One region of the Kitasatospora sp. NPDC092948 genome, then DNA from elsewhere that is predicted to be linked to it. Evidence: riboswitches for the same ligand, from Rfam matches in the RefSeq annotation. Region 1 holds a riboswitch; each other region holds the start of a gene.
The links. Region 1 has a riboswitch for cyclic di-AMP ahead of ACIQF6_RS15990 (NlpC/P60 family protein). Riboswitches for the same ligand answer to the same signal wherever they lie in the genome.

Region 1 (7,714 bases):
GAGCGGCAGTTCGAGCAGCAGCCGGCCGGGCTTCCAGGCCCCCCAGACCGCTTCGACGGTGGGCATCGCACGGTCGGCCAGCGCGGCCAGTTCGGCCAGTTCGGCGCTCTCGCCGAGGCCCAGCACCAGGCTGTGCTGCCCGGTCGCGGCGCGGACGGCGCCCAGGTCCCAGAGCGCCACCGCACCGGTGGGCGTCTCCCTGAGCACCCGCCAGCCGGCCGGCTCCCGTTGGAGCTCGACCTGTCGTTCCAGCAGCGCCGGGTAGTCGTCCACGCCCGCGATCCGGTAGCCGAGTTCGGCGCCGACGGTCAACCGGTCGGCGCCGGGCGCGGGTTCGGCGAACGTGGTCAGCCGCAGCGTGTACTCGCTGAAGCGGATCGCGGCCGTCCGGGCCAGCAGGTCCCGGTCGGCCTCCTCGGCGCCCGCCGCCGTCGGCAGCCCGCCGGGGTCGCGCCGCAGGATCGCGCCCGCCCGTCGCGCCAGCACCTGGGTGACGGCCTCCCGGACGCCGGACGGCGTGCCCGGCCCGGGCGGGACGGCGCCCGGCGCGGCGGGCCCGGCCGGCAGCACCCGGGGCAGCGACAGCTGGGCGGCGCACCCGGCGGCGACCAGCAGGGCCGCCCGCCGGGACAGCGAAACCCCGGCCTGCGGCGGCGCCTCCTCCGGCGACAGGTCGGTGACCAGGGGCTCGTACTGGTTCAGACCCGCACCACCGAGTTGACCGGCATCGCGCCGACGCTCTCGTAGCGGACCCGGGCGCCCGGATGCGGGGCGTGCACGACGACACCGCCGCCGGCGTACATGCCGACGTGGTGCCTGTCCTTGAAGAAGATCACCAGGTCTCCGGGCCGGGCTTCGGCGAGGCTCACCCGCCGGCCGGCCGAGGCCTGCCCCTGCGAGGTCCGCGGCAGGGTCACTCCGGCCTGCCGCCACGCCCAGTACATCAGACCGGAGCAGTCGAACGAGGCCGGGCCGGTGGATCCGTATACGTACGGGGAGCCGATCCTCGAAACGGCGGCGTTCAGCGCGGCGGCGGCCCGCTCGGACGCGGGGGGCTGGTCGCCGAGGTCGAGCCGGTCGGTGCCGCGGGTGGCGCGCTGCTCGGCGTCCCGGGCGTCGTCGTCGGCCAGCCGGAGGCGCTCGGCGACGCCGAGGCCGGCCAGCAGCCGCTGGGCCCGGGTGAGCCGGCTGCGGACCTCGTCCTTGGCGGCGGCCAGGCGCTGCCGGGCCTGTTCCAGCTCGTCGAGCTTGGCGGTGGTCTCCTGCCGGCGCTGGTCCAGTCGGCGCTGCCGTTCGTGCAGGTCGTGCAGGATGTCGTTCTGGCGGGCGGTGGCCTGGCCGAGGGAGCGGGCGCCGGCCAGGTAGGACGCCGGGTCGTTGTCGAGCATCAGCCGCAGGGTGGGGTCCAGGCCCTGGGCGCGGTACTGGGCGGCGGCCACCGCCCCGAGGTCGGCGCGCAGTCGGTTCAGGTCGTCCTGTCCGGCGGCGACCTGACTCTGCAGGGCGGCGGCCTCGCGTTGCAGCTGCCGTTGGTGCTCCTGGGCGGCGTTGCACCTCTCGGAGGCCTGTTCGGCCTCCTCGTACAGCTGGTCGACCTGCGCCTTGACGTCGGCGCGGTCGGGCGGGTCGGTCGGCACGGCGCCGGCCGGGGCGACCCCGAGCTGGAGGACGCCGGTCGCGGCGGCGGTGAGGGCCAGGGCGCGGGCGAGGCGCTGGACACCGGGCAGTGGGGGGCGACGGTGCACGGGCACGTGCGACGACTCCGTTCCTGCGGCCGGCCTCCGCCGCCGCCCGCCGGTCGGGCGGCCGTCCGCACGGGGGGCCGGGGCAGAGGTTAGCGAGTCGGAAGGATCCAGTCCAAACCCTGACAACCTCGAATATTCGACCGTAAATCGGACACCGGAACGACTGCGGCCCGGCACCCCTGTCGCGGGGTGCCGGGCCGGAGGCGTCGAGAAGCCGTCAGATCCGGACGATCTTGGTGATCGGCATCACCGTGGCCGACTCGTAGCGGACCTGCGCGCCGGTGTGCGGGGCGTGCACGATCTGGCCGCCGCCGACGTACATGCCGACGTGGTGCGCGTCGTTGTAGTAGATGATCAGGTCACCCGGTCGGGCGTTGGCGATGTTGGTGCCGATGTTGGTGCCGGCGCCCGCCTGGGCCTGCGAGGTGCGCGGGATCGACACACCCGCCTGGGCGTACGCCCACTGCATCAGACCGGAGCAGTCGAAGGTGCTCGGGCCGGCCGCACCGTAGGAGTACCAGCTGCCCAGCTTGGACAGCGCGGCGCTCATCGCGACGCCCGCGTAGCCGGCCGGGGCCTGGACCTGCGTCGGCGCGCCGAGGTCGGTGCGGGAGGTGTCGCGGGAGGCCCGCTCGGCCTGGGTGCGGGAGTCGGCGGCGGCCTTGGCCTCGGCCGCGGCGAGCTCGTCGCGCTCCTTCTGGGTGAGCGAGTTGAGCAGGTCCTGCGCCTTGACGAGCTTGGCCTTGATGTCGTCCTTCTCGGCCTGCAGCGCCTTGGTGGTGGTGTCCAGCTCGGCGAGCTTCTGCTCGGCCTCCTTGCGCTGCCCGTCGAGCTTGGCCTGCTCCTCCTTGAAGCTCTTGAGCAGGTCCGACTGGGTGGCGCCGACCGTGTTGAGCGCGCCGGCCTGCCCGAGGAAGGTGTCCGGGCTGCTGGAGAGCATCAGCTGCATGGTCTGCGGGATGCCGCCGTTGCGGTACTGCTCGGCGGCGATGGTGGCCAGGCTCTCCTGAACGGTGGTCACCTGGTCCTGCTGGCGGGCCAGCTGGTCCTGCAGCTGGGAGACCTGCTTCTGCAGGCCCTGCTGCTTCTCCACGGAGGCGTTGTACGCCTCGGTCTTCACCTCGGCCTGCTCGTTGAGCTGGTCGACCTGCTGCTTGACCTGGTCCTTGGTGGGCGTCGGGTCGGCGTGCGCACCGGTCTGCGCGGAGAGCGCGACAGCGGTGGCGGCAGCGGCAGTGAGAATCGAGACCCGGGCACGGCCGACGGGCTTGGGACGGCGATGGGACGCCACGAAGGCGGACTCCTTCTTCCTCACACCGCCTACCGGGTGAGCTGACGGGTTCGGGCCGGAAGAGATGCCCTACGGCGCTTCACCGGCCGCTGTCGCGGCCGACCTGGCGCCGATTCACCCCGGGGGAACGTGGTTCCCCGGCTCCGTTCGACAGCACCCCCGCAGGGGTATCCCCGTCGACGGATCTCGTTCTGACGATCCGCCCGCTGCGTCACGGACTCGGCGGCGACCGCCACCGTCGCCCCCCTTGGGCGACCGACTCTGCGGCGGTCGAACCACGACCCTAGTAACCAATCCGTGATCGGTTCAAATCATTGTCCGAAAAAAATCTGATTCTGGGTCAATTTTGATTACGGAACTGACCGAACGTAAGTGATTCGTTGCACAGTGCGTAGCATTTCCCGCTGATCCCACAGAAAACACCACGCCCGGACGTGTGCGAGATCACAGCAGAATCTCGACCCGTCCGGGCGTGTCACGGCGCGTCAGTTGTGGCCCTCTGCGGGCATATGTCCGATTCGTCGGACCGTCAGACCCGGCGGATGGTCTGGATCGGCAGGGTGTCCGCGGCCATCACCTTGACCACGTCGCCGGTGCGCGGCGCGTGCACCACCATGCCGTTGCCGATGTACATGCCCACGTGGTGCGCGTCGTTGTAATAGATCACCAGGTCACCGGGCTGGGCGTTGTGCCAGTCCTTGCCCACGTTGGTGCCGACACCGGCCTGCGACTGCGAGGTGCGCGGCAGCGAGACGCCGGCCTGCGCGTACGCCCACACCATCAGGCCGGAGCAGTCGAAGGTGCTCGGGCCGGTCGCACCCCACACGTAGGCCGAACCGCGCTTGTCCATCGCCTTCTGCACCGCGACGCCGGCGTAGCCGGCGGCCTTCGGCAGGCTCGCCAGGTCGACCGTGCGGTCGGCGCCGCGCGAGGCGGTGCCGGTGCCGCGCAGGATCGCGGCCCGGTCGGCGGCCGAGAGCTGGCTGAGCAGCTTCTGCGCCTCCTGGAGCTTGGTCTGCACGTCGTTCTTGGCGTCGTTGAGCGCCTGGGTGGAGCTGTCCAGCTCGGCCAGGACGGTCGCGGCCTCCTGCTTCTGCTGGTTCAGCCGGCGCTGCTGGTCCTCCAGCGACTTCAGGGTCTCGGCCTGGGTGCTGGCGGCCTGGTCGAACGAGGACGCCTGGGCCAGGTACTTGTCCGGGTCCGAGGAGAGCATCAGCTGCATCGACGGGTCGACACCGGCGTGCCGGTACTGGTCGCCGGCCACCGCCGCCAGCCCGGAGGCCAGCTCGGTCAGCTGCTCCTGGCCGCGGGCGACCTGGTCCTGCAGCTGGTCGGCCTGCTTGCGCAGCTGGTCGGACTTCTCCTTGGCGCCGTTGTACTTCTCGGCGGCCTGCTCCTGCTCCTCGAGCAGCTTGTCGACCTGCGCCTTGACCTCGTCCTTGTTCGGCTGGGCCGGCGCGGCGTGCGCACTCACCTGGGCCGACAGGGCGACCGCAGTCGCGGCGGCAGCGGTGAGCACGGTCACCCGGGCGCGACTCGGCTGCTTGGGACGGCGGTGGGAGGCCAAGGCGGTGCTCCTTCTTCCTCTGGACTCACCCATTCGGGCGATAGTCCGGAATATAGGTTTGACGCCAGACCCTAGTGAAGCCCCGGCCCCCGCGTCCACTCCCGGGGGGCTTTCGGTTCCGCCTCTCCGCCCCTTTTCACCACACCGACACACTCCGGACGCTTCAACGCCGCTGAGCGCCCGTCAGTTCGATCAACTGCGCGACAGCCGGTTCAGCAGCAGCACCGAGGCCACCGGGCGGGCGCCCGCCTTGCGCACCCCGTCCGCGACCTCCTTGTCGGTGGAGACCACCACCACCGGCCGGCCCTGCGGTTCGGCCCGCACCATGCGGCGGATCAGCTCGTCCGCGGTCTCCCCGGTGCGGCTGAACCGGACCCGCACGCCGCGCGGCGGGGCCATGATCACCGGGACGTCCAGGTCCTGGCCGTCGAACACGCAGGTCACCTCGGCCTGGGTCCGCTGGGCCAGCATCGCCAGGCCGCCCAGCAGTCTCAGCCGCTGCTGCTCCAGCGGCAGCTGCGGATAGCCGGTCTTGGTCACGTTGTAGCCGTCCACCACCAGGTGGACCTGCGGGATCGCCAGCAGCTGGTCCAGCAGCGCCGGGTCGTCCTCGGCCAGGCCGCGCCGGGCCACGTCGTGCGGCGACGCCGAACCGGGCTCCACCGCCTCCACCAGGTCGGCCGGGCGCAGCGCCGTCACCGGGAGCGCCAACTCCCGCTGCAGGCCCTGCGCGGACTGCAGGACGGTGTCCAGCAGCAGCCGCAGCCGCATGTCCTCGACGCTCCGGCCCTCCCGGGCGGTGCGCCGGCCGGTCTCCACCGCGGCCTCCAGCTCGGCCACCCGGTGCCTCAGCCGGCGGGCCTCCACCTCGGCGGCGCCGCGCTCGGCCGCGGCGGCGGCCCGGGCGGCCTCCAGTTCGGCGGCCAGGCGGCGGCTCTCGGCCTGCGCCCGGCGGGTGTCGGCCTCCAGCGAGCGGACCTTCTTGCGCAGCGAGTCGGCCTCCCGGCGCACCCCCTCGGACTCGGCCCGGTGCCGGTCCAGTTCGGCGCGGGCGGCGGAGCGGGCCTCGGCCAGCTCCTCCTGGAGCTTCTCGGCCAGCCGGGCGGCCTCCGCGGCGGCGCCCTCGGCGTCCACCCGCTCGGCCTGCTCGCCGGCCTCCTCGACCAGCCGGGCCCAGCCGGTGGGCCGCACCAGGTAGGCGGCGGCGGCCACGTCCATCGGGTCGGCGGCGGCCGGCACGGTGCCCGCCTCCAGCGCGCGCACCAGGTCGGGCTGGCCGAGCCGCAGCCGCTCGGCTATCCGGACCCGGAACGCCGGGTCGGACTCCAGCGCGGCGGCCAGCGCGGTGGCCGCGTACTTGGCCCGCCGGGCGGCGGTGAACTTGGCGTACGGGCGCAGCGCGGCGGGCAGTTCGCCGGGGGCGATGCCGCCGAGCGCGTCGGAGGCGATGCCCACCACCCGGCGGCGCACGCCCTCGGGCAGCACTCGGCCGGCGGTCTCGCCGTTGCCGTCCTCGGCCGCCGGGGCGGCCTCGACGGGCCCGGCCTCCTGGGTCTGCCGGACCGGAGCGGGCGTGGTCCCGTCCGTGCCCGCGGGCGCGTTCGCTGCCTCCGCCACTGTCCTCGGCTCCGATCCTGGTCCGGGCGGGCCCCGGCGGGTGCCGGGGGCGTTGGTGTCCGCCGCTGCTTGCAATTGTCCCGTCTACCGTGCCGCACCGACAGCACCCCGCCGACGAGTCCGCCCCGCGCCCCGGTCCGGGGCGCGGACGGGAACACGGGGCGGTGGAGGTGCGTCAGCCCTGCGCGGGGCCGCCCTCGGTGGTCTCCTCGGCGCCCGGGCGGGCCACCAGCTCGACCTGGTCCACGGCGTTGCACCACCGGCAACGCACCGACTCGATGGTCTCGGCGAGCACCTGGGTCTCCTCGACCTTGGAGTCGCCGGACAGGTCGAAGTGCAGGAAGTCGATCACTCGGGAGGACCGGGTGACGTCGAAGCGGGTGAGGTTGCCGCACAGCGTGCAGCGCCAGCGGGTCTCGGCGGTCGGCGCGGCAATGGTCATCAGTGGTCCCTCTCGGCTGGTCCCGGTTCCGGGCCTCCAGCCTATTGCCTGCGGTCGGGGGCCCGGGCCACCGGTCCACTGCCCGGACGCTCACCCGCCCGGAGCAGCGCCCGGTGTCGCGGACGCGCCCCCGAGGAATGCTCACCGGCATGGTGCTCACCGCCCCCGCCCGGGCCGGTTCGCCGGCGGCCGAGCGGGCCGCCCGCACCCCGGTCGTCAGCTACCTGCTGATCGCACTGTCCGCGCTGGTCCTGCTGGTCGGCCCGGCCGGCGGCCTGAACCCGGCGTACGGCAGCGGCGCGGCCCGGGCCTGCGCCGAGCAGCGCTACGAGCACCGCTGGGGTGCGGTGCCCGCCGAGCTGCTGAGCGGCCGCCCGCTGACGGCCGCCCAGCTGTCCGCGCTCACCCCGGCCGCGCCGGGCTGCGCGCTCCCGCCGACACCCGGCAAGATCCCCGAACTCTCGGTCCTCACCTCGCTGTTCGTCCACGCGGGGTGGCTGCACCTGGTCGGCAACCTGCTGTTCCTGTTCGTCTTCGGCCCGGCCGTGGAGGCCCGGCTGGGCCGGATCCGCTTCCTGACCGGCTACCTGGCGATCGGCTACCTGGCCACCTACGGCTACGCGGTGGCCGAGGCGCACACCGCGGACGGGATGCGCGCCCTGGTCGGCGCGTCCGGCGCGATCGCCGGGGTGCTGGGCGGGTACCTGCGGCTGTGGCCGAAGGCCCGGGTGACGGTGCTGGTGCCGGTCCTGCTGTTCCTCCCGCTGCGGTTCCCGGCCTGGCTGGTGCTCGGCCTGTGGTTCGCGCTGCAGTGGTGGTCCGTCAGTTCCGGCGGCGGCGGGGTGGCCTATCTGGTGCACGTGATCGGCTTCGTGACGGGCTGGCTGTTCGCCTGGGCCGCCCGTCCGGCGGGCGATACCCTGGGCGCACCTTCTCGAACAGGAGTTGCTCAGTGATCACCGCGATCGTCCTCATCAACACCAGCGTCGACCGGATCCCCGAGATCGCCGAGGCGATCGCGGCCATCGAGGGCGTCAGCGAGGTCTACTCCG
Region 2 (7,714 bases), on a different contig from region 1:
ACGCCAACCTGGTGGCGTTCTGGGCGGTGCTCTCGCAGCGGGTGGAGAGCCCGGCTCTCGGGCGGGCGGGCGTGCGCAATGTCAATGACCTGAGCGAGCAGGACTGGGCGGAACTCCGCCGCGAGCTGGGCAACCAGCGGATGCTCGGCATGTCGTTGGACGCGGGCGGTCACCTGACGCATGGCTTCCGGCCGAACATCTCCGGCAAGATGTTCGACCAGCGCAGCTACGGCACGGACCCCGTGACCGGGCTGGTCGACTACGACGAAGTCCGGCGGATCGCCCTCGAGTTCAAGCCGCTGATCCTGGTCGCCGGGTACTCGGCGTACCCGCGCCTGGTGAACTTCCGCCGGATGCGGGAGATCGCGGACGAGGTCGGCGCGACCCTGATGGTCGACATGGCGCACTTCGCGGGCCTGGTCGCGGGCAAGGTGCTGACCGGGGACTTCGACCCGGTCGCGCACGCGCAGATCGTCACCACCACCACGCACAAGTCGCTGCGCGGCCCGCGCGGCGGCATGGTGCTGTGCACCTCGGAGCTGGCCGAGCACGTCGACCGGGGCTGCCCGCTGGTGCTCGGCGGCCCGCTGTCGCACGTGATGGCCGCGAAGGCCGTCGCGTTCGCGGAGGCCCGGCGTCCGGAGTTCCAGGTGTATGCCCGCCAGGTGGTGGACAACGCGCACGCACTGGCCGAAGGCCTGTTGAAGCGCGGCGCCCGGCTGGTGACCGGCGGCACCGACAACCACCTGGTGCTGGCGGACGTCTCCTCCTACGGTCTGACCGGCCGTCAGGCGGAGGCGGCGCTGCTGGACTCCGGCATCGTCACCAACCGCAACGCCGTCCCGCAGGACCCGAACGGTGCCTGGTACACCTCCGGCGTCCGACTCGGCACTCCCGCCCTCACCACCCGCGGCCTGGGCGCCGCCGAGCTGGACGAGGTGGCGGACCTGATCCACACCGTCCTGTCGGCAACCTCTGCCGCCGGCTCCTCCAAGGCTCAGTACGTCCTCGACGCCGCCGTCCGCGACGCGGTCGCCAAGCGCGCCGTCGACCTGCTGGCGGGGCACCCGCTCTACCCCGGCATCACCCTCGGCTGACCTCCCGCTCTCCCCTGCGCCCTGGCCCGGACTCGCGGCATCCCCAGCCGCGGGCCCGGGCCTGCACGCCAGGTGCCCGTCCGCGACTGTCCTCCCGGGCTGAACCCTCGACGGGCACCGACCTCCTGCCCCTTGGTTGGCCGAGAGGGTCCGCCGACCTGGGCAACCTAGGATGACCGCCATGATCACGGACGAACCGACGGATGCAGGAGCGGACGGGCCCGCCGTCCCCGAGGTGCGCAACCTCCGGGATGCGGGCGGGCTCGGGGCACTTCCCCGCGGGGTGCTGTACCGCTCCGGCGCGCTGGACCGCCTGACAGCCGACGGAGCCCTCGCCCTGCTCGACCTCGGTGTCCGGACCGTCGTCGATCTCCGCAGCACGCCGGAGACCGCGGCCCGCCCCGACGCGCTCGGCGACAGCGGCATCCGCTATCTGCACGTTCCGGTCTTCGCCGAGCAGCGCTGGCCCGAGGAGCAGGCCGAGCTGTACCCGTTGATGGCCGAGCTCGCCGGACGCCCGGCCGTTGCCGCGCTCCGGGCCTTGCTGGCCGCCGAGCGCCGGGCCGTCCTGGTGCACTGCGCGTCCGGCAAGGACCGCACCGGGGTGGTGGTGGCGCTTTTGCAGTCGCTGCTGGGCGCCGGGGAGCCGGAAATCCTCGCCGACTTCCTGCGCTCCAACACCGCGCTGGGACTCACCGCGCCCCACCCTCACGTCCCCGGCCACGCCACCCGCCCGGTCGCGGCCGTCCACCTCCGGCGCGCCCTGCTCTCCGTCCGGTCCCACCACGGCACGTTGGACGAACACCTGCGCTCCCACGGCGCTCGACCGTCCGAACTCGCGGCCCTGCGAAGCGAGTTCGGCCTCACGAAGTAGCTCCTCCCTGCTCGGGTCTCTCCCGCTTGCAGCATCGCGCCGGTGTCGACGGCGGTTGTCCGCGGCCGCTCAGTGGCGCGGGTGTGTCTCGTACATCCGCACCGCCACGGTGATCCCGGCCACTGCTGTCAGAGCGGCGACCGCCCAGATCGCGGTGGTCACGCCGTACGCGTCCGCGAGGATGCCCGCCATCAGGGCACCGACCGCGAAGCCACCGTCCCGCCAGAGCCGGTAGACGCCGACGGCGCGGGCCCGCCAGGCGGGGTGGGCGACATCGCCGATGACGGCCAGCAGCGTCGGGTAGACCAGGGCGGTGCCCGCACCCAGCAGGGCCTGGGCGGCGGCCCACACCGGGAAAGTGGTCCCGATCGCGACCAGGCCGAGCGCAGCGGCCTGCAGCAGCATGCCCGCCGTGATCAGGTGCTTGCGGCCGATCCGGTCGGACCACCAACCGGTGAGCATCTGCCCCGCACCCCAGACCGCCGGGTAGAGCGCGGCCAGGATGCCGATCCGACCGAGCTCCAGGCCGTGCGCGGCGTAGAGCAACGGGAAGATGCCCCAGGCGAGCGCGTCGTTGAGGTTGTTGACCATGCCCGCCCAGCTGGCGCTGGACAGCGCCCGGTCGCCAAGGCTGGTGGTGCGGGCTATTCGGGCCGTACTGAGCCCGGCCGGATCGTCGCCCCCGGCCGCCGGCGCGCCGGCGGCGGCGCCCTCGGACGCGGTGCCGTCCGTGCCCGCCGGGGTGGCGGCAACCGCGCACTCCGCCGTGGCGACCGTCGTGTCCGTGTGCGTGGCGTCGGCGCTGCCCTCCAACTGCGCATCGGCCGGGGCCCGGTGGGCGGCAGCCTCGGCCCGGGCGTGCTCGCGGGTCTCCCGGACGGCGGCGACTGTCAGGCCCAGGCCGAGCGCGACGTAGGCCGCGCCGAGCAGGAACGGCTGCGGGCGCAGGCCCCAGTGGGCGGCGATCGCGCCGGTGGCGGTCGCGGTGACGGCCACCGCGAGGTAGCCGGCCGCCTCGTTGAGGCCCATCGCGAGGCCGCGCCGGGCCGGGCCGACCAGGTCGATCTTCATGATCACGGTGGTGGACCAGGTGAGGCCCTGGTTGACGCCGAGCAGCACGTTTGCCGCGACGATCCACCCCCAGGTCGGGCCCCAGGCCAGCATCGCCGGTATCGGCAGTGCCACCAGCCAGCCCGCGATCAGCACCGGTCGGCGTCCGTACCGGTCGGAGAGCGTCCCGGCGAAGAAGTTGGTGACCGCCTTGGTCGCGCCGAACGCCAGGATGTACGTCAGCGCCCCCGTGTAGGCGGACAGGTGGAACACCTGGTCGGCGAGCAGCGGCAGGACCGTCCGCTCCTGGCCGAGCATCCCACCGACCAGCGCGTTGACCGCCACCAGCAGGCCGAACTGCGCGAGGTTGGCGCGCAGCCCCAGCCGGATCGGCCGGCCCGCAGTCGACCCGCCGGCCGGGGCGGTGCGCGGAGCAGGGCTCGGCACGGCTGCCGGGGGCGGCAGTGGCCGCTGGGGCTGAACGGACATGGGTGTCTCCCGGGTGGTGCGTGATACGTGGTGCGTGACATGTGGTGCGTGGGCCGGTGCTCCGCGGGCGTCGATCGTGCGGTGGCACATGGCGATCATATTCCAATCATTTATGGATTAATGGAGGCGATGTCGCCGGACGGCCGCGCAGGAAGCTTCCGAACCGCCGGCAGGGCGAGCAGAACAAGGGCAGCAGGTACCGCCAGCGCGGTCATGCCGAACAGCGTCCGGTGCACGCCGATCCCGTCCGCGAGCGGGCCTGCGAGCACCAGGCCGAGCGGCATCAGCGCCACTGCGATCAGCTGGTCGTAGGAGCTGACCCGGGACAGCACCTGCTCGGGTATGTGCACCTGGAGTGACGTCTCCCACAACACGAAGCACAGGGAGACGCCGACTCCCGTGCAGGCCTCCAGCAGAGCGATCACCGCGACCGGGGCGCCGGAGCCGATGATCAGCGCCTGGCAGGAGGCGACCGCCATCGCAACAGCCGCCACCGCCATCGGGCGGGCCGGTTTCAGGCGGTAGGCGCAGACGTCGCCGACGATCGAGCCGAGGCCGAAGGCGGTGACCACCACCGCCCAGGCGCCCGCCCCGCCCCACTCGCGGGCCGCCAGCACCGGACCCAGCACGAACACCGAGGGCAGCACCACCACGTGGTAGACCGCCATGGCGAGCATGCCCGACCACACCCAGGACCGTTCACGCACCTGCTGCCAGCCGACCCGAAGTTCGGCCAGGAAGCCGAGCCGTTCGGCCCGCTCCCCGACGGCCCGCCCGCCCACCGCACCGAGCCTCGCCAGCACGGCGGCGCTGGCCGCGAAACTCACGGCGTCCACCAGCAGGGCACCGCCCGGCCCGGCGAGGGCGACCAGCCCACCGGCCAGCACCGGGCCGATCACCAACCCCGCCGAGTGGACGAACCCGCGCAACGCATTCGCTTCGCCCAACCGCTCGCCGGACACCAGTAGCGGCAACAGCCCCGTGGAGGCGGGCAGGAAGAAGGCGTCCGCCACCCCGAACACCACCATCAGCAGCGCCAGCACCCCGACCCGGGCCGTCCCGGTGAGCAGCAGCACCGCAATGGCCGTCTGGACCGCGCACCGCACCAGATCGGAGACCAGCATGATCCGCTGCCGGGGTATCCGATCTGCCCACACTCCGCCGACCAGCATGAACACCAGCACCGGCAGCAGGCCCGCCGCGGTCACCAGGCCGACATCGGCGGTCGACCCGCCGATCGACAGGACCGCGAACGGCAACGCCACGAACGACACCCTGTCGCCCAGCACGGACAGCGACTGGCCGACGAACAGACGGGCGAACTGACGCTCCACCCTGAGCACTTCGGGAATCGGCACAGCCACGGGCACCTCCACAGCAGGTCGGAACAGCGATCACCGCGATGGTAGGAAGCCTCCGAACGAGCTGTCGCGCGATTTATCCGCAACGCCAGTAATGTCCCGACTTGAAGCAACTTCCGGTTCCCCTAAGGCAGTTGATGCAAATTCAGCTGCCAAATGGAGAGATCCGGCCGCGCACCTTCCCCGCTGCCCGCGCCCCAATCCCACCGATCGGTCAGACTTTCGCATCCGGGCCGCCGACCTCCCGCTCCCCCGATCGCCCGACCTCCACCTCGCACAGTCGCCGGACGTCCGCCTCGCACCGCCGCCCGACCGCCGCACCGCCACACCGCACCGCCGCACCACACCGCCGCCCGACCGCCCTCGACCGCCCGTCAACAGGTCGCCCACGCACAGCCGCCGCACTCTCCCCCCGCCGCAAGGACGGTCCGTGTCCGAGCCCCCTCGGGTCGGCGTGACGCGGCTGTGATGCCGGCGCGATGAGCTTGTGATTGCTCCGTTCGAGTGAATAGGCTCGGCCCAGCCCGGACCACCGGGCCCCGCGCGCGGCAACGCCGAACCCTGTCCGCCGCGCTACCGGGTCGACCGCCACAACCCTTGGACAGGGACGGGGGAACCAGGTACGTCGCCGCCCCCACGGCTAGGGGTGAAGTCGCCCGCACCGGCTCCGGCCGGCATGCGGCGGCCGGGCCTCCCTCCGGGTCCGAACCCGACAGCTCACCTCGCAGGCGTGCGGAGAGGATCAGGCATGCTCTTCACGGGTTCCGGGCGCCACCGTCGGCAGAGCCAGGCGGAGAAAGCCGCCGAGCGGGCCATCGCCGCAGCCGGCGTCGTCGGTGCCGGCATCGCACTGCCACTACTCACCGCGACAGGTGCGCACGCCGCACCCAGCGCGGTCTGGGACCGGGTCGCCGAGTGCGAGAGCGGCGGCAACTGGAGTCTCGACTCGGGCGACGGCGTGTACGGCGGACTCCAGATCACCGCCCAGCGCTGGGTCGACTACGGCGGCACCCAGTACGCCGCGCTGCCCAGCGATGCCACCCGAAGCCAGCAGATCGCGGTCGCCGAACGCATCCTGGCCACCGAGGGCCCGCAGCCCTGGGCCTCGTGCGCCGACCCGGCGGACCTTCGCACGGTCAGCGCCCCTGGCGTGGTGGACGACAACGACTCGGCGAGCGAGGCCGGCGCGCTGCGCGGTGCCCGAGGCGCCGCAAGGGCCAACACCGCCGCGGACGGTACTGTCGCCACCCCGAACGCCGCCCCGGTGTTCTCCGGACTGCCCGGCTACGACCCCGTGTACCACGTCTACTGGTACCAGAAGAACGGCGGCTGGTTCTGGACCAGCCACCAGAGCCTGTACGAGCGCTACATCCAGCTGACCTACCCTCAGCCCTCGACGCCCGCGCCGTCCCCGACCACCGCCCCGGACGGCCAGGCCACCCCGACCGCGCCGGTCTCCCCGGTCGCCCCGACACCTCCGACCGACCCGGGCACGACTCCGAGCCCGAGCCCCACCACGCCCCCCGGCAACCAGAACGGCAACGGAACCGGGAACGGCGCCGAGAACGGGAACGCGAACGGCAACGGCAACGGCAACAGCCAGGACGGCAACGGAGGGGGCAACCAGTCGGTCGCACCCTCCACCCCGCCCACCGGTCCGACCGGTCCCGCCGCCGACCCGAGCCCGGCTGCCACCACCCCGGCGCCGAACAGCTCGACACCGCCCACCAGCCCGTCCGCGACGACCGACACCCCGGCCACGGGCACCCCGGCAAGCAGCGCTCCGGCCGCGCAGCCGTACACCGTCGGCCCGGGCGACACGCTGGCGAAGATCGCCCGCACCCAGGGGCTGGAAGGCGGCTGGGCCGAGCTCTACAAGACCAACCAGCAGGTGGTGGGCGGGAACCCGGACCTGATCCAGCCGGGCCAGGTGCTGAACCTGGGCTGACGACCGCCCGTCCGAGCCGCCGTCTCTTGGGGACGGCGGCCGGCCGGGCACCGCCACGCAGGCCGCCCCGAGCATCGCCGGGCGGCCTGCACCGCACGGTCGAGGCCCAGAAGTGCGGAGTTCACCTCGGCGGCACGGCCGCCGGAAGGGCCGTCGGACCTGAAGTCGATGCCGCGGCAGCCGGCCGTGGACAACGGGCCACCGGCTCCGCTCAGCCGACCACCCCGGCGGCGCGCAGCAGCCAACGGTTGGTGCGGCCGACCAGTCCGGCCCGGTCCAGCACGCCGATCACCTTCTGGGCCAGTTCGGTCTTGGTGCTGCGCCAGTGGGGATTGGCCCGGGCGACGGCCTTGCCGACCTTCGGGTCGATGCCGACGGCGGCGTAGACCCGGGGGTGGACCAGCGCGGTGGTGGCGAAGTAGATGACCACGCCGAGGAAGAGCTGCTCCCAGCGCCGCTGGAGCGGCCCGAGCCGCTTGCGGACCAGTTCTTCGCGGGCGTAGCTGATGTGGCGGGCCTCTTCGATGACGTGGATCCGGGAGACCTGCCGGGTGAGCGGCTGGAGGGTTTCGTCGTTCATCGCTTCGCGCTGGAAGGCGTCCAGGATCTCTTCGACGTACATGGTGCCGCCGAAGGTCTGACTGTGGGTGGAGATGGCCTTGAACAGGCGGCCGAGGTTGTGGGCGACGAATCCGGCGCCGTACGCGGGGACGCCCATCTTGGCGATCATGCGGGCGAACATGATGGAGTGCCGGCATTCATCGGCGATCTCGGTGAGTGCGTACTGGACGTGGTTGCTGGTGGGGTCCCGGTCGAAGGCGTGGCGCAGCAGCATCTGCATGAGGATCTCCTCGAACCAGATGCCGACGCTGGCGATCGAGGCGACTTCGTGCTT
Region 3 (7,714 bases), on a different contig from region 1:
CTTCACCGCCTCGGCGAGCGAGGCCAGCACGGCGTGGTGCACCGGGATCGCGCTGGTCATCCCGGCGGCCGCCGGGTCCGTCCCGGCGGTGGCGGTGGCGCTGGTGTTCGGCGGGCGCATCCGGAGGAACTGCTCCACCGCCTCCGGGTCCAGGGTGAGCAGCGCACCCACGTACGAGCGGCCGTTGCCGACCACCAGCGCCTGGCTGATCAGCGGGTGGGCGCGCAGCCGGTCCTCCAGCGGGCCGGGGGAGACGTTCTTGCCGCCGGAGGTCACCAGGATCTCCTTCTTGCGGCCGGTGATGGTCAGGTAGCCGTCCTCGTCCAGCCGCCCCAGGTCGCCGGTGGCGAACCACTGCTCGCGCCCGGGTCTCTCCGCCCCCAACTCGTAGTAGCCGTCGAAGATCTGGCCCCCGCTCAGGAACACCTCGCCGTCCGCGGCGATCCGCACCGCGCTGCCCGGCACCGGCGGTCCGACGGTGCCCGGGCGGGGCCGCAGCGGCGGGTTCACGGTGGACGGGCCGGTGGTCTCGGTCAGCCCGTAGCCCTCGTAGACCAGCACGCCCGCGCCGGCGAAGAACAGCAGCAGCTCCGGATCTATCGACGAGCCGCCGCTGATCGCGTACCGGATCCGGCCGCCCATCGCCTGCCGCACCCTGCGGTACACCAGGGCGTCGTACAGGCCGTGCGCGAGACGCAGCGAGAGCGGCGCGGGGCTGCCCTCGCCGGCCAGCGCGGCCAGTTCGGCGCGGGCGTAGCGCACCGCGATCCCGGCCGCCCGGTCGAAGACCCGCACCGCGCCCTTCGCCTGCGCCTCGGCCCGCCCCAACTGGTGGATCTTCTCGAACAGGTAGGGCACGCCGACCAGGAAGGTGGCACCGAACGCGGCCAGGTCGGGCCGGAGTTCGTCGGGCTTCAGGGACGGGCTGTGGCCGAACCGGATCCGGCCGAAGACGCACGTCACCTGGATCATCCGGCCCAGCACGTGCGCCAGCGGCAGGAACAGCAGGGTGGACGGAGTCTCGCCGGTGGCCGCGGTGAACACCGGCTCCAGCATGGCGTGGCAGTTCGCCGCCTCGGTGAGGAAGTTGCCGTGGGTGAGCAGGCAGCCCTTGGGGCGTCCGGTGGTGCCGGAGGTGTAGATCAGGGTGGCCTCGCTGTCCGGGCCGAGCGCCGCGCGCCGCTGCTCCAACTCCCCGGCGGGGACGGCCTTTCCGAGCTCGCCGAGGGCGGTGACGGCGTCCTCGTCCAGCCGCCACAGCGGGACGGCGCCGCCGGTGCGGGCGATCGCCACGGTCAGCGCCTCGGCGGTGTCGGCGTCCTCCGCGACCGCCAGCACCGCGCCGGAGTCGCGGACGATCCACTCGGCCTGCTCGATCGAGGACGTCGGGTACACCGGGACCAGGGACGCGCCGGCCGCCCAGGCCGCGAAGTCCAGCAGCGTCCACTCGTAGCGGGTGCGCGACATCAGGACGATCCGCCCACCGGGCCGCACCCCGGCGGCGATCAGTCCGCGGGCGGTGGCCGCCACCTCCTCGGCGAACTGCCGGGCCGTCACCTGCTGCCAGCCGCCGTCCGGCCGGCGCCTGGTCAGCACCTCGGCGTCCGGGGCCTGTTCGGCGTTGCGGAAGGGCAGGTCGGCGAGGCTCCCGGCGTCCGGCGGCGGGACCAGGTGCGGAGTGCGGGCCTCGACGACCCGGCCGTCGGCGCGCAGGACTTCGACGGGCGCGCGGTCGCGGAGATGCTCGGCGCGGGCGGCCCGGGCGAGGGGGTGTGCCATCGGCGGACTCCCTTGGGTGGGTGAGGGTCCGCCCAGGGTAGGGACTCGGCCGCGAACTTACTAGACGGTAAGTTCCTTGAAAGTAACGGAGATTGTGCAAAAAGGCCGCGGCCCCCGGAGCCGACCAGGTCTCCGGGGGCCGCAGCCGTCACTGCGCGGGGTGTCAGACCCGACCGGCGAAGTCCGGCGCCCAGTTGGCGATGGTCTCGGTCTTCACGCCCGACTTCGGGTTGGCGGCCTCGACGTACTTGCCGTCGCCGATGTAGATCGCGACGTGGTACACGCCCGAGTTGGAGCCGTTGTTCGACCAGAACAGCAGGTCGCCCGGCTGCAGGCTGTTCAGCGAGACCCGGGTCGCGTAGTCGGCCTGGTCCGCGGCGACGCGCGGCAGGCTGATGCCGGCCTGGCGGAACGCCGCCTGGGTCAGGCCCGAGCAGTCCCAGCCGCCGTTGCCGGTGCCGCCGTAGATGTACGGCTGACCGACCTTCGACAGCGCGAAGTCGATCGCCGCGGCCTTCGAACCGGTCGCCTTGACCGCGGTGGTGGCGGTGGAGGTCGTGGTCGTGGTGGTGGCGGCGGGCTTGGCCGGGGTGGCCGGGGTGGCCGGCTTCGCCGGGGCGGGGGTGCTCGGCGCCGGCGTGTTGGAGGACTGGCCGCCGGAGCGGTTGCCGTTCCAGTTCGAGCCGGTGGCGGGCTTGGTGGACTGCTGGGTCGGGGTCTGGGCGACCGCGACGTTGCCGAGCGCCAGCTTCTGACCCGGGTAGATCATGTCCGGACCCTCGGAGAGGACGGAGCGGTTCAGCTCGTACAGCTTCTGCCAGCCGCCCTCGACGTTCTGGTGCTGGGCGATGGCGGACAGCCAGTCGCCGGCCACCACGGTGTAGCTGCCGTCGGCCTGGGGGGCCTGCTGGGCGGCCTGCGGCTGCGCCTGGGGCTTGGCCTGGGGCTTGGTCTGCTGGGTCTGCTGCGGGGCCTGGGACTGCTTCGGGGCCTGCGGCTGGGCCGGAGTCTGCTTCTGCGTGGTGTCCTGCGAGGTGGACGGCTTGGCGGAGGTGTCGACCTGCGGGGCGGCGCCGCCCTTGGTCAGGCCGGCCTGGACCGAGCACACCGGCCAGGCGCCGGGGCCCTGCGAGGCCAGCACCTTCTCGGCGACGGCGATCTGCTGGTCCTTGGTGGCCAGGTCGGCGCGCGGGGCGAAGGCGGTGCCACCGAAGGCGGCCCAGGTGGAGGCGGTGAACTGCAGGCCGCCGTAGAAGCCGTTGCCGGTGTTGATCGACCAGTTGCCGCTGGACTCGCACTGGGCGACCTTGTCCCAGGTGGCCACGGACGCGGCGGAGGCGGTGCCGGCGGCCAGGCCGGGAACGGTGAGGCCGATGCCCACGACACCGGTGGTGGCGATCAGGCGGCGGGCACGCTTGGTGCTGATGGGCAGCATGAAGATGCGATCCTCTCCCACGCCTGCGAGGTGAGCTGTCGGATTCGGGCTGGAGTTGCCCGGCCGCGCACACCGGTGACGGTGCGCACGGCTTCACCCCAAGCCCCGGACCGGTCCGTCAGGACCGCCCCAGGGCGACTTACCTGGTTCCCCCGCCCCTGCCGCGGTGCGTTTTTGCATGAGCCGGCACACCCGGCGGCAGGACTCGGCGTTCCGGGTGAGCTGGGTCCGTGTGACCACGAACGTGGGCAGGAGATTAAGCGGATTTAAGGACGATTAGCAAATGCCTGTGACGGCCGTCACCGGGCCGGGAAATGGTGATCAAGGAATTCCGGGCGAACTCCGCCGCATTTCGGGAGAACTGCTGCCCCGTCAGGGAATTGGTGATCTTGTGCCCGTTTTGGTAGGTTATGCCGCTTGGTGGGTAAATGTTCATCTTCGCGGCATTCGTGATCGCATCACTGGGGTGTTTTGCCCAGTTCTGTCCACCTGATGTTGACGGTCCGTGAAATCCAGCCCGCCCTCATTTCTGTCGAACTGACGAATGACGATACGTCAGAATGCTTAACCGCCTCGGAAGTCGCCGATATCTCCGGGGCCGCCACTTATGCTGCCCCCGACGATTCGGAGTCCCTGCGTGCGTTCGGGAGGCGGCCATCGTGGAGCAGAGCGTGAACGGGCGGCATCGGCGGCCCCTGCTGGGGCGGCGGCGGATGCTGACCTGGCTGGCCGTCGGGACGGTGACGGCGGTCGGCGGGGGAGTGGTGCTGCGGCAGTCGCTGGCCGGGGCGGCGGTGACACCGGGGGGCCCGCAACCGATCCAGGGCTCGCCCGTCCACGGGCAGCCGGCCCAGGCGGCACCGGCGCAGGCTCCGCCGGTGCTGGACGAGAGCGGACGGAAGTGGTCCGATGCCAAGGGCTGGGGCGGCAAGGTGCCCGGGCCGGGCAGTGCCGTGCGGATCACCGACAAGGTGGTGCTCGACACCGACGCCCGGGTCGGCTCGCTGCTGATCGACACCGGCGGCTCGCTGGTGTTCGCCAAGGACCGCTCGCCGACCCTGGAGAGCGGCGGCAACGTCGAGGTCCGCGGCATCCTCGCCCTCGCCCCCGACTCGGCGCACACCCACACGCTGCGCTTCCCCGACATCGACGAACGCCGCTTCCAGGGCGGTGGCATGACCGTCGTCGACACCGACACCGGCCTGTGGGTCACCGGCCGCGGCTACCTGCGCCTGGACGGCGCGCCCCGCACCGCCTGGGTGCGGGCTGCCGGCGGGTTGAAGGCCGGCGACACCGCGGTGCGGCTGGCGGCGGCCCCCGAGGGATGGCAGGTGGGCGACGAACTCGCCGTCACGCCGACCGCGCCGCCCTCCGCCGACGACTTCTCCAGCGCGTACGACCTGGTGACGGTCCAGCGGATCGACGGCCCGACCGTCACCCTCGCCGCACCGCTCCAGCACGCCCATCCGCAGGTGAACGCCGGCGGCGGCGCGGTGTTCGGCGCGGAGGTGCTCAACCTGACCCGCAACGTCCGGATCGAGGGCGCCGAACAGGGCCGGGCCCACGTCCACCTGACGTCCAGCCGCCCGGCCGACCTCCGGCACGCCGCGCTGCGGTACGTCGGGCCGCGGGCGGTCGGCAAGGAGAGCTGGAACGGGCAGCCCGTCACCGAACCGGTGCTCGGCCGGTACGGGCTGCACTTCCACATGCTGCTGGACACCTCCCGCGGCACCGTGGTCGAGGGCGTGGTGGTCCGCGACGCCGGCAGCCACGCGTTCGTGCCGCACAACAGCCACGGCATCACCTTCCGCGGCTGCATCTCCCACAACACCTGGGAGGACGCGTACTGGTGGGACGGCCCGGTCGACACGCGGAATCCGCAGGTGCCGTCCGACGACATCGCCTACCAGGGGTGCGTCGCCTCCCGGACCGTGTTCGAGCCCAACCCGCGCGGCTACCGGCTGACCGGCTTCAGCCTCGGCGCGGGCACCGGCTCGTCGGCACGGGACTGCGTGGCCGTCGGCGTGCAGGGCGCCACCGGCGCGTCCGGGTACGAGTGGCCGGAGAACAGCGAGGGGGTGTGGACGTTCGAGAACTGTCTGGCGCACAACAACCTGGAGGACGGCATCTTCGTGTGGCAGAACTCCGAACACGCCCACACCGTGACCGGGTTCGCCGCCTACCACAACGGCGGCTGGGGCATCGAGCACGGCGCCTACCTGAACGACTTCGCCTACAGTGCCTCGGTGCTGTACGGCAACGCCGCCGGCGGGATCGCCGTCCACGCGCTCGGCCGTGACAGGGGCACCGGGTTCGACGGGCTGCTGATCGACGCCGCCGGGCAGTCCGACTACGCCGTGGCCACCCTCAAGCACCAGCTCGACGGCGAGCCGGTGACCCTGAGCCGCAGCCGGCTGACCGGCTACCGCAAGGCGGGCGTGGCGTTCCGGGCCACCGCCGACGGCAAGCCCGACGACATCGCGGTGCTGGACTGCGAGTTCGGCGACGGGCCCGAGCTGTGGCTCGACCCCGACGCGCCCGCGCCCAAGCAGATCCTGTTCCGCAAGGCCGGGCAGTCGCAGACCGTCGCGCTCACCAAACCCGCGCCCGGACTCGCCGCCGGGCCGTGGAACGCCGCCACCGGCCCCGCGAACGCGCCCACACCGCCCCGGCAGGTCGCGCTGCCCGCGCTGAAGTTCACCGACAGCGCTCCGCGGACCGGACGCGTCACCGGCTGACGTCCCGGCGGACATGAAAGCGCGGCGGGCGGGAGCGCGTCGATGCGCTGCTCCCGCCCGCCGCGGTCCTCGGACGGCGCGTCAGCGCGCCGCGTGCGCCCCCGGCGTGGTGCGCTGCTCGGCCGCGGCGGCCGCCGCGGCCTCCAACTGCTCCTGGGTGGGTTCGGGGAGCGCCGCCAGGTAGCTGGAGGCGATCAGCTGAGCGACCGTCGGGTAGGCGCCGATCGGGGCGGCGCTCGGGCAGCCGGTCTCCTCGGCGGCGGCGGCCAGCAGCTCCGGGTCGGCCTCCGGGCCGATCACCAGCGGGGCCAGCGCGGGGCGCTCGCAGCCGGTGGCCTTCAGGTGGTTGACGGCCGCGGCGACCGAGCCCGGCACGTCCAGCGCGGCCGGGACCACCGGCACGGCGAGGCGGGCGGCCAGCAGCACACCGGTGATGCCGGCGGCGGCAGCGGCCTCCTCGCCACCGGTGGTGGTCAGCACCACGCCGTCGGCGGCGGTGGCGATCGCGAACAGGCGGGCGCGGTCGGCGCGGGCCAGGTCCGCCTCGGACAGCCGCACGTGCACCGCCTCGGCCAGCAGCGGGTGCGGGCCCAGCGGGTCCAGCACCGCGGCGCCGGTCTCGGCGGCCGCCTTGTACAACTCCGGCAGGAACTCGTGCGGCCCGGGAACCAGCGGCAGCACCACCGGCGCGGCCAGGCCGGCCTCGGCCGCCGCGGTCAGCAGGTCGGCCACCGTCGGAGCGTCCTCGCCGCCCAGGTAAGCGGCCGTCACCTCGATGCCCGGCTGGTCGCCGCGCACGATGGACAGCAGCTCTTCGACGACCGGGCGGGTCTCCGGCCCGGCGACGGCCGGAACCGCCAGCACCAGGGCAGGCGAGCCGGCCATGATCTCGGGGCGCTCGGGACGGCGGTGGCGCCCCCGCGCACGGGAGCCTGGCGTACGGACGGGCAGTGGCGCGCCCGGGATGGCTGCGGTGCTCATGCGCCAGATCGTAGGTCATTGCCCAGCGCACCTTGCAGCCGGATACCGACAGTGGGCGGCTTTCCGCCAGGAAGTGACGGTCATCACAGCGGCAGTTGTGACTGGCTGTGAGGCGCGAGGCGGGCGGTGATGATCGACAACGCGCTGACGGCCGTGTGCGGACGGTCATGGCGAGTTGGTCGATTTGATCGACTGTGTCCCCTTACGCACCGTCAATTACGGCCCTGTGAAGGGTTGGTGACAGCATCGGCACGGTCTTTTGCACGGGAAATATCCCATGCTGATGCACGTGCAGCCGAGCTATCATCACGTCAAGTGAGGCATTCACCAGGGTCTGGGGAGAAATCAATGGGTGAGGCGTACAACGGCATGGCGGCGGCGGACCTCGACGTGGTCTGGCAGAAGAGCGGCTACAGCAACTCGAAGGGCAACTGCGTGGAGTTCGCCGCGCTGCCGAACGGCGACGTCGCGATGCGCAACTCGCGCTTCCCCGACGGGCCAGCGCTGGTCTACACCCGCGCGGAGATCGACGCCATGCTGCTCGGCGTGAAGGACGGGGAGTTCGACCACCTGGGCAACCCCTGACGGTGTGTCAAGGACGATGCCCCTCGGGCCGTCGTGGGAGATCCCACGACGGCCTCTGTGTTTTTCGGCTTCCTGCTTCAGTTTCAGCGACGCCCGGCCGGCGGCTGCCGGTTCCCGGTTCGGGCGCCTGGCTGTGGGCGTTCGGTTCGGGGCTTCCCGCTCCGGGGCTTCCCGCTCCGGGGCTCCCGCTCCGGGG
Region 4 (7,714 bases), on a different contig from region 1:
GCGCGCGTACCCGACGAGTTCGGCCCAGATCGCGGCGACGGCGACGCCGCCGGCGATCCGGGCGGCCATGGTGAGCGGGTAGGACGGGGAGAGTGCGGTGACGGCGTTGGCGACCAGCAGGACGGCGACGGCGGCGAGCACCAGGCGCTTGCGGGACCAGCGGGCGGTGGCCCGGGCCAGCGGGATCGCGGAGAGTCCGGTGGCGAGGGCGTAGCCGGTGAGCGACTGGCCCATCGCGGATTCGCCGACCCGCAGGTCGTGGGCCATCTCGGGGAGGACGCCGGCGGGCAGTGCCTCGGTGACGATGCCCAGGAAGGCGGCGGTGGCGAGGGCCAGCAGGGGGGACCAGCGCAGGCCTTGGCGGGGGCTCGAAACAGGTGCGGCAACGGGGAGTTCGGTTCGGGTCGCGGTCATGCCGCTATCCTCGAACCCTCACATCTATGTGAAGGTCAAGTCCTTTCCGACGGACGGGAGACGCGGATGCGGATCGGCGAACTGGCGGACCGGGCCGGGGCCTCGCCCCGGCTGGTGCGCTACTACGAGGAGCAGGGCCTGCTGAAGCCGGGGCGTTCCGCGAACGGCTACCGGGAGTACGACGAGGCGCTGGTGGAGCGCGTCCGGCAGATCCGTTCGCTGCTGGACTCGGGCCTGTCCACCCGCACCATCCGGGAGGTGCTGCCGTGCCTGACCACCGGCCAGTACCACGTCCGCGGTGCCACGGCGGAGACGCTGGCCACGCTGGAGCACGAGCACCGGCAGCTCACCGAGCGGGTGGAGTGCCTGTCCCGCAGCCGGGACGCGGTGGGCGCCTACCTGCGGGCGGTGCACTCGCTGCGGGAGGTCCCCGCCCCGGCCGAGGCCTGCTGAGGAGCGGTCAGCGCGCCGGGTTCAGCACCAGGATGCGGTGGGCGGGGGCGGTGGTCAGGACCCGGCTGGAGATGTGGTGGTGGCGGAGCGCGGCGCGCAGTTCGGTGAGGTGCGGGCAGCGGCTGCCGGTGTGGTCGTGGAGCGGGAAGATCCGGACTTCGCCGTCGGGGGCGGTGACCCGGGCGAGTTCGCGCAGGGCGCGGAACTGGTCGGCGGGGGTGAACAGCGCCGGGTAGGCGAACACCAGGTAGGAGCTGAGGGTGAGGGCGAAGCTGCCGTCGGCGAACGGGAGGCGGGGCAGCGCGGCGGCCAGGTAGTGCCCGGGGTGGGCCGCGGCGTCGGCGGCGAACAGGCGGCGGGCGCGGTCCCAGCTGCGCAGGTACTTGTCGGGGTGGCGCCGGCCGGGCCGGCCGCGACGGGGGCCGCCCCGGCCGCCGGCCGGGGGGAGGTGGTGGGCGGGGTCGCGGCGGATGGCGAGGGCCATGGTGTCGCGGCCGGCGGCGGCGAGTTCGGCGAGGCGGCGCGGGCCGAGCGCGTAGCCGGGGTCGACGGCGACCGCCTCGCAGCCGAGCGCGCGGGCCTCGGCGGCGAACGCGGCGGCTCCGCCGGGGCAGTCCAGCAGCGGGCCGGGCAGTTGGACCAGGTCGGCGCGGGTGAGGCCGAAGTAGCCGCAGTACTCGTCGAGCGGCCGGGAGGTGATCAGCACCGGCGGGGCGGCCGGTGCGCGGCGGTTCACGGGGCGGGCGCTGCTGACCGGGCACATCGGCGGTCCTCCGGGCGTTCGGCGGGCCCGGGGTGCGGCCCGGGCCCACGGACCGGTCCGGCCGGGTCCTGCCGGGCGCGCGACGCCGGACGGGCCCGTGGTCATCCGACCACGGGCCCGGCGGTGGCGCATGTTCAGCGGCCGGCCAGCAGACCGCGGGCCGCGAGGCGGTTGAGGCCGTTGAGGGCGTGGACCAGCTGCGGGGTGAGCAGGACGAACACCGCGCCGAGCAGGCTGACGGCGCCGATCTGGAACGGCGAGACGAGCTCGTAGACGTGCTGGACGCCGTGCGAGTCCGTCCAGTCGGCGACCCGGTAGCCGTTCCAGTCGGTGTAGCGGGGCCACACCCACTGGTAGGCGGGGAACAGCAGCAGCGCCCAGCCGAGGACGAAGAAGGTCAGCGAGAACACGAAGCCGACGATCGCCCAGGGGAACATGACGAACTGGTACAGCGCGCCCTTCCAGCCGGCCGCGTCGCCGAGCCGGGCGGTGATCGCGCCCCAGACGCCCTCCCGCCGGACGACGACCGCGGCGGGGGCGGGCAGGTCGAGATCGAGCAGGGTGCGGATCCGGGAACGCTCGGCGGCGCCGAAGCCGCGGCCGGCGATGGTCAGCAGGGCGAGCACCGGCAGGCCGAGCATGGTGACGGCGAGGCCGAGACCGGTGCTGAACAGCGCGATGACGAGGGAGAAGCCGAGCACGGCGATCGGCAGGCCGCTGAGCGCGAAGCCGAGCTCCCGGAAGGCGGCCCGGGAGAACGGGGCGCGCCAGAACCCGGGCCGGGTGGGGCGGTCGCCGGTGGTGGCACGGTACGCAGCGGTGGACATCCGCGGTCCTTCGGGTGAGCGGGGCGGTGCCGCCGGTCGGCGGCGTCGGGCACCCTTCAAAGGTGCCCTACCGGGCCGGGCCTCCGGAATGAGGTCTGCTGCCCGATCGGAGGTGGGGTTAACCCCCGGGTCGCCGGGCGGGGGCGCCGAGGGCCACGGCCCGCCATTCGGGGGCGAGCAGCGAGTACTGGAGGGCGTCGTGCCAGCTGCCGCCCCAGTGCGACTCGGCGCGGATCCGGCCCTCGTACCGGAAGCCGGCCCTGACCAGCACCCGGGCGGCGGCCTGGTTGTCGGGGTCGGTGCGGGCGAACAGCCGGTGCAGGCCGAGGGTGTCGAAGCCGAGCGCGCACAGCAGCTCCGTGACCTCCCCGGCGTAGCCGCGGCCCCAGGTGTCGGCGCGCAGCACGCAGCCGAGCTGGGCGGCGTGCGCTCCGTCCCGGGTGAGGGCGGCCTGGCCGATCGGCTCGCCCGCGGCGTCGTCGACGGCCAGCCGGTAGTGCCCGCGGGGATCGCTCTCGGCCTCGTCGAGGTAGAGCTCGATCTGGTCGGCGCACTCCTCGAAGTCGGCGGCGTCGAACGGGAGATGGCGGACGACGCGGGGGTCGCCGTGGACGGCGTGCAGCGCGGCGACTTCCTCGGGGGTGTGGCGGTACTCCCGCAAGGTGAGCCGGGCGCCGGTCAGCCGGACGGTTTCCATGACGCTCGACCCTACCGGGCGACCCCGCGCGGACCGGTTAACGTACCGGGGTGGACGACGAAGACCTGCACCTGCTTCCCCGTACCCGAGTCGCCGACCTGCTGGAGTGGGCCGCCGAGGAGGGGCTGGAGGCGGTGCCCGAGCATGCGGTGCAAACCGTCCTGACGCTGCTGGAGCTGGGCGGCGCCCGGCTGCACGACGGTTTCCCGGAGCTGACCTCGCCGGTGCTGGAGCATCTGCTGTACGAGCAGCTGCACCTGTACGTCCAGCCGGACGGCGACGGCCGGGCGTACCCGGCGGCGGTGCGGCTGCTGATCGAGCGCCAGCGGGCGGCGCGGCGGCTGAACGCCAAGCGGCTGGAGAAGCTGCGCGAGGAGACCGACTGGCAGGGCGAGGTGCTGGTGGACTCGCTGCTGCTCCGGTCCGACCTGCTGACCTGGCCCCGGCTGTACACGCTGCTGCTGCGCGCGGACGGCGTGCCGGTGCAGGACCTGGAGCGGGTCCGGGACTGGCTGGAGGAGTTCCGGGCGCTGGACGTCGAGGAGCGCTTCGCCGCCTACGAGCGGGTGCCGGGGGTGGAGCCGGACGGCGGTTGGGGCCCGGAGCGGGCGCTGCTGGTCGGGGTGTCCACGGACGGGGCGCGCCGGCTGCTGGAGCAGGGCCTGATGCGGCGCTCCTACCGCAACCTGGCCGAGCTGAACGCCCGGGGCCTGCCGATGCCGGCCGAGCTCGCCGGGGAGTTCGAGGACTTCGAGGAGGCGGTGGCGCAGGCCGCGATCGACCTGTGCGGCGAGTGGACGGTGCCGGGGCTGCCGCGGCTGCTGCTGGAGGAGTTCCCGGAGCTGGCGCCCGAGGTGTACTGAGCGTCCCGGCCCGGTCGGCACGGCCGCGGCCGGCCTGCGCGCGTCGGCCCTCGGCCGCCGGCCCCGGCCGGGAGGCGGCGGCCGTGGGCGGGCGCGCGGGTTACGGCTGGAGGCCGAGCTGCCGGAGCCAGGGCAGCGGGTCGATCGGCGCGCCGCCGCCGGGGCGGACCTCCAGGTGCAGGTGCGGGCCGGTGACGTTGCCGGTGGCGCCGACCGCGCCGAGCACGGTGCCGGGCGCGACCGGGCCGGAGGCGGTGACGATCCGGGACAGGTGGCAGTACCAGAGTTCGGTGCCGTCGGGGAGGGTCTGGATGACCCGGTAGCCGTAGGGGCCGGACCAGCCCGCCGAGGTGACGGCGCCTCCGGCGACGGCGGCGACGGGGGTGCCGGTGCGGGCGGCGAAGTCCAGGCCGGTGTGCAGGTGCGCCCAGTGCGAGCCGGCCTGGGCGAACTGCGCGGTCAGCTGGTAGCCGGCCACCGGCAGGGTGTGCGCGGCCCGGTCGGCCTCGGCCTGCTGGGCGGCCCGCTTGGCCTCGGCCTCCTGGGCGGCGGCCAGCCGGGCGGATTCGTCGGCGGCGGTGCGCTGGCCGTCGGCCTGCTGCTGGATGCGGGCGGCGAGGGCGAGGCCGGGGTCGGCGGCGAGCAGTCCGTCGGAGACCTCGTCGGCGGCGGTGACGGGCGTCGGGGCGGCGGCCTGCGCGGGGGCGGCGGCGAGTCCGGTGGCGCCGAGCGCGGCGGTCATCGCGGTGACGCCCAGCAGGGGTGCGCCGGTGCGGGACTGCCGGGGCAGTCGGTGCCGGGCGACTTCCGGCTCGACCGGGTGGTCGAGCAGCTGGGTGCCGGTGCTCTCGGTGTAGGTCGACGCCACGGGGGCGTGCTCCTTCCTTCCCTGTCGCCGACCGGGTTAGCTGACGGGTTCGGAGGTGGAAGGTCTCCTACGGTCGGGCCCAGGGCCGTCCCGATTCACCCCGGTGGAACGTGGTTCCCCGGCTCCTGGGACGCCCCGAGGGGTGTGCCCAAGTGGATTAGGCGTGGCGCACGGTGCCGCATGGTTACGGCGTTGCCGACCGCGCTGCGTTATCAAACGTTAATCCTATGGACCCCATGATTCCAAGCGCCTCCATGGAGACCGCGAAGATTTCCTGACGACCTATGGGCGATTTGTGACGGTTCGCCAGGGGGTACCCGACGGACGGTGACCGCGCGATTGAGTATCCGTACTCACGCCCCGGCCCCGGGCCGACGCGACCCTGATTGCCATGACCGCACCCGTTCCGCACCGCACCACCGCCGCCTACTTCGCCCAGGCCGCCGTCTCCTTCGGGCTGGCCACCGTCGCCCTCTCCCTGGGGATCGCCTACCTGCCGGTCAGCTCCTGGATGCGCGCCTTCCTCGCCGTCGGGCTGCTGTACGAGATCACCTCCGCGTTCACGCTGGCCAAGGTGATCCGGGACCGCCAGGAGGAGGGGGCGATCACCAGCCGGGTGGACAAGGCCAGGCTCGACAAGCTGCTCTCCGAGCACGACCCGTTCAAGGTGGAGAACATCTGACGCCCGGGCCGGCCGCCCCGCCTTGACGGCTAAGGCTATTAGCCTTAGCTTTATGGCTATCGGCAGTCGGCCGGGCCTCCGGCGCCCGGCGCACCGCAACGCCCGTCCAGGAGGCCCGCGATGAACAGCACCCCCGGCACCACCCGGTACCTCGACGTCACCGGCGGCCGGATCGCCTACGACGACAGCCGCGGCGACGGCGTCCCGGTGGTCCTGCTGCCCGGCATGCTCGACAAGCGCGCCGCCTACCGGCACCTCGCCCCGCTGCTGACCGCCGCCGGGCACCGGGTGATCACCATGGACCTGCGCGGCCTCGGCGAGTCCTCCACCGGCTTCACCGACTACACCCCCGCCGCGATCGCCGACGACCTGGTCGCCCTGCTCGCCCATCTCGACCTGCACGGCGCCGTGCTGGTCGGCAACTCCTACACCGGCGCCACCGTGGTCCGCGCGGCCGGCCTGGCCCCCGAGCGGACCGGCGGCGTGGTGCTGATCGACGCCTTCGTCGAGAACCTCCCGCTGAACGGCTTCCAGAAGGCTCTGTTCGGGCTGGTCGGTCCGCTGGTGGCCGCGTTCCCCGGCCTGTGGAGCGCGCTGCAGAAGTTCTACTACCCGACCGACCGGCCCGCCGACTTCGACGCCTACCGGGCCGGCCTCGCCGAGATGCTGCGCGACCCCGCCCGCAAGGCCGCACTGCGCGGCTACCTCAAGGGCGACTCCGCGCCGGTCGGCTGGTGCGAGGCCGTCGACGTCCCCGCCCTGGTGCTGATGGGGAGCAAGGACCCCGACTTCCCGAACCCCGAGCTGATCGCCGACCGGCAGGCCGCCGCACTGCGCGGCCGTAAGGTGATGATCGAGAACGGCGGCCACTACCCGATGGCCGGCCACCCCCGGGCCGTCGCCGACGCCCTGCTCCCCTTCCTGAACGAGGTCGCCCGCTGATGGCCCGCGCCGGACTCTCCCCCACCGCGGTGGTGGACCACGCCCTCGACCTGATCGACGCCCAGGGCGCCGAGGCACTCACCCTGGCCGCCGTCGCCGCCAAGGCCGGCGTCGCCACCCCGTCGCTGTACAAGCACGTCCCCGGGGGCCTGCCCGAGCTGCGCCGCCTGGTCGCCGTCCGCACCCTGGACGACCTCACCGACCGCCTGGCCGCCGCCGCGCTCGGCCACTCCCGCGACGAGGCGGTGGCCGCCCTGCTCACCGCCTACGCCGGGTACGCCACCGGGTTCCCCCGGCGGTACGCCGCGCTGCCGCAGGCCCCCGACCCCGACCCCGAGCTGACCGCGGCCGGCGAGCGGCTGGTGAACGTGCTGTTCGCCGTCCTGCGCGGGTACGGCCTGGACGGGTCCGAGGCGGTGCACGCGGCCCGCACGCTGCGCGCCGTGGCCCACGGCTACGCCTCGTTGACCACGGCGGGGGCGTTCCAGCTCGCCGAGGGCCGGGACGTCACGCTGGAGCGACTGACCGGCGTGCTGGTCGACGGCCTCGCGCACTGGCCGGGCGGACGCACCGCGTGACCTGTCGGGGGTCCGGCGCGTTCTACCCGGTATGAAGAAGCGCAGCCTGCTCGCCTTTGCCTCGCTCGCCGTCGGCGTGGTCGCCTCGCTCACCGCGCCCAGCGCGCACGCCACCCACGAGCACGCGGGCGGCACCACCCCGCACACCGACACCCTCTCCGCCCCGGACCGGCCGCTCGCCGAGAACGTCCAGGAGGACGGCTCGCCCGCCTGACAGGGGCTCCCACCTGCGCACACGCCCCCCACGCGCGCCCCTCCACACCTTTTCGCAACCGGTCCATCATCTTTCCGTCACCACCGGTGCGTAACACTGTCCTTCGGTCGGGAAGTCATACCGCATAGAGAAGTTCCACGGTGTGACCGACAAGCACGGAGGACAGTGATGCCGCAGGCGACTCAGCACACCGAGGCCGGCACGGGCCTGATCCCCTCGCCGCGGACCTCCCCCGACGGGGTGGTGTCCGCCGCACGGGTCGGCGAGCCCCGGCCGGAGCGGTGGGGGGCGGTACTGGCGCGCGGCTTCGCGGTGGCCCGGGGGCTGCGCTCGCTGCGGCCGGTGCCGGCGAAGGAGCAGCAGTCGTACGGCGAGGTCGACGGTCAGTGACCGTCACCCGCCGAAGGTGACGC

Region 2: linked by a shared signal. The riboswitch ahead of ACIQF6_RS33380 (transglycosylase family protein) and the one ahead of ACIQF6_RS15990 (NlpC/P60 family protein) in region 1 are both predicted to bind cyclic di-AMP.
Region 3: linked by a shared signal. The riboswitch ahead of ACIQF6_RS25480 (transglycosylase family protein) and the one ahead of ACIQF6_RS15990 (NlpC/P60 family protein) in region 1 are both predicted to bind cyclic di-AMP.
Region 4: linked by a shared signal. The riboswitch ahead of ACIQF6_RS30580 (M23 family metallopeptidase) and the one ahead of ACIQF6_RS15990 (NlpC/P60 family protein) in region 1 are both predicted to bind cyclic di-AMP.

What each region holds. Positions count from the first base shown of each region.
Region 1 covers NZ_JBIVPU010000004.1:517,477-525,190, reverse strand. The annotation lists gene ACIQF6_RS16000 (hypothetical protein) at 1-570, opposite strand, end outside; gene ACIQF6_RS15995 (NlpC/P60 family protein) at 699-1,751, opposite strand; gene ACIQF6_RS15990 (NlpC/P60 family protein) at 1,963-3,036, opposite strand; cyclic di-AMP (ydaO/yuaA leader) riboswitch at 3,047-3,202, opposite strand; gene ACIQF6_RS15985 (NlpC/P60 family protein) at 3,566-4,603, opposite strand; gene ACIQF6_RS15980 (NYN domain-containing protein) at 4,796-6,220, opposite strand; gene ACIQF6_RS15975 (hypothetical protein) at 6,396-6,662, opposite strand; gene ACIQF6_RS15970 (rhomboid family intramembrane serine protease) at 6,812-7,618, shown strand; gene ACIQF6_RS15965 (Lrp/AsnC ligand binding domain-containing protein) at 7,615-7,714, shown strand, end outside.
Region 2 covers NZ_JBIVPU010000019.1:64,078-71,791, forward strand. The annotation lists gene ACIQF6_RS33360 (glycine hydroxymethyltransferase) at 1-1,097, shown strand, start outside; gene ACIQF6_RS33365 (tyrosine-protein phosphatase) at 1,279-1,971, shown strand; gene ACIQF6_RS33370 (MFS transporter) at 2,041-3,510, opposite strand; gene ACIQF6_RS33375 (MFS transporter) at 3,621-4,874, opposite strand; cyclic di-AMP (ydaO/yuaA leader) riboswitch at 5,448-5,616, shown strand; gene ACIQF6_RS33380 (transglycosylase family protein) at 5,620-6,819, shown strand; gene ACIQF6_RS33385 (diiron oxygenase) at 7,031-7,714, opposite strand, start outside.
Region 3 covers NZ_JBIVPU010000009.1:272,923-280,636, forward strand. The annotation lists gene ACIQF6_RS25475 (AMP-dependent synthetase/ligase) at 1-1,779, opposite strand, end outside; gene ACIQF6_RS25480 (transglycosylase family protein) at 1,943-3,214, opposite strand; cyclic di-AMP (ydaO/yuaA leader) riboswitch at 3,222-3,395, opposite strand; gene ACIQF6_RS25485 (hypothetical protein) at 3,504-3,707, shown strand; gene ACIQF6_RS25490 (hypothetical protein) at 3,874-5,952, shown strand; gene ACIQF6_RS25495 (sirohydrochlorin chelatase) at 6,034-6,933, opposite strand; gene ACIQF6_RS25500 (DUF397 domain-containing protein) at 7,282-7,518, shown strand.
Region 4 covers NZ_JBIVPU010000014.1:146,543-154,256, reverse strand. The annotation lists gene ACIQF6_RS30610 (MFS transporter) at 1-414, opposite strand, end outside; gene ACIQF6_RS30605 (MerR family transcriptional regulator) at 481-867, shown strand; gene ACIQF6_RS30600 (class I SAM-dependent methyltransferase) at 875-1,630, opposite strand; gene ACIQF6_RS30595 (sensor domain-containing protein) at 1,765-2,457, opposite strand; gene ACIQF6_RS30590 (GNAT family N-acetyltransferase) at 2,576-3,154, opposite strand; gene ACIQF6_RS30585 (hypothetical protein) at 3,205-4,017, shown strand; gene ACIQF6_RS30580 (M23 family metallopeptidase) at 4,118-4,885, opposite strand; cyclic di-AMP (ydaO/yuaA leader) riboswitch at 4,896-5,059, opposite strand; gene ACIQF6_RS30575 (YiaA/YiaB family inner membrane protein) at 5,277-5,567, shown strand; gene ACIQF6_RS30570 (alpha/beta fold hydrolase) at 5,688-6,509, shown strand; gene ACIQF6_RS30565 (TetR/AcrR family transcriptional regulator) at 6,509-7,087, shown strand; gene ACIQF6_RS30560 (hypothetical protein) at 7,119-7,301, shown strand; gene ACIQF6_RS30555 (hypothetical protein) at 7,470-7,691, shown strand.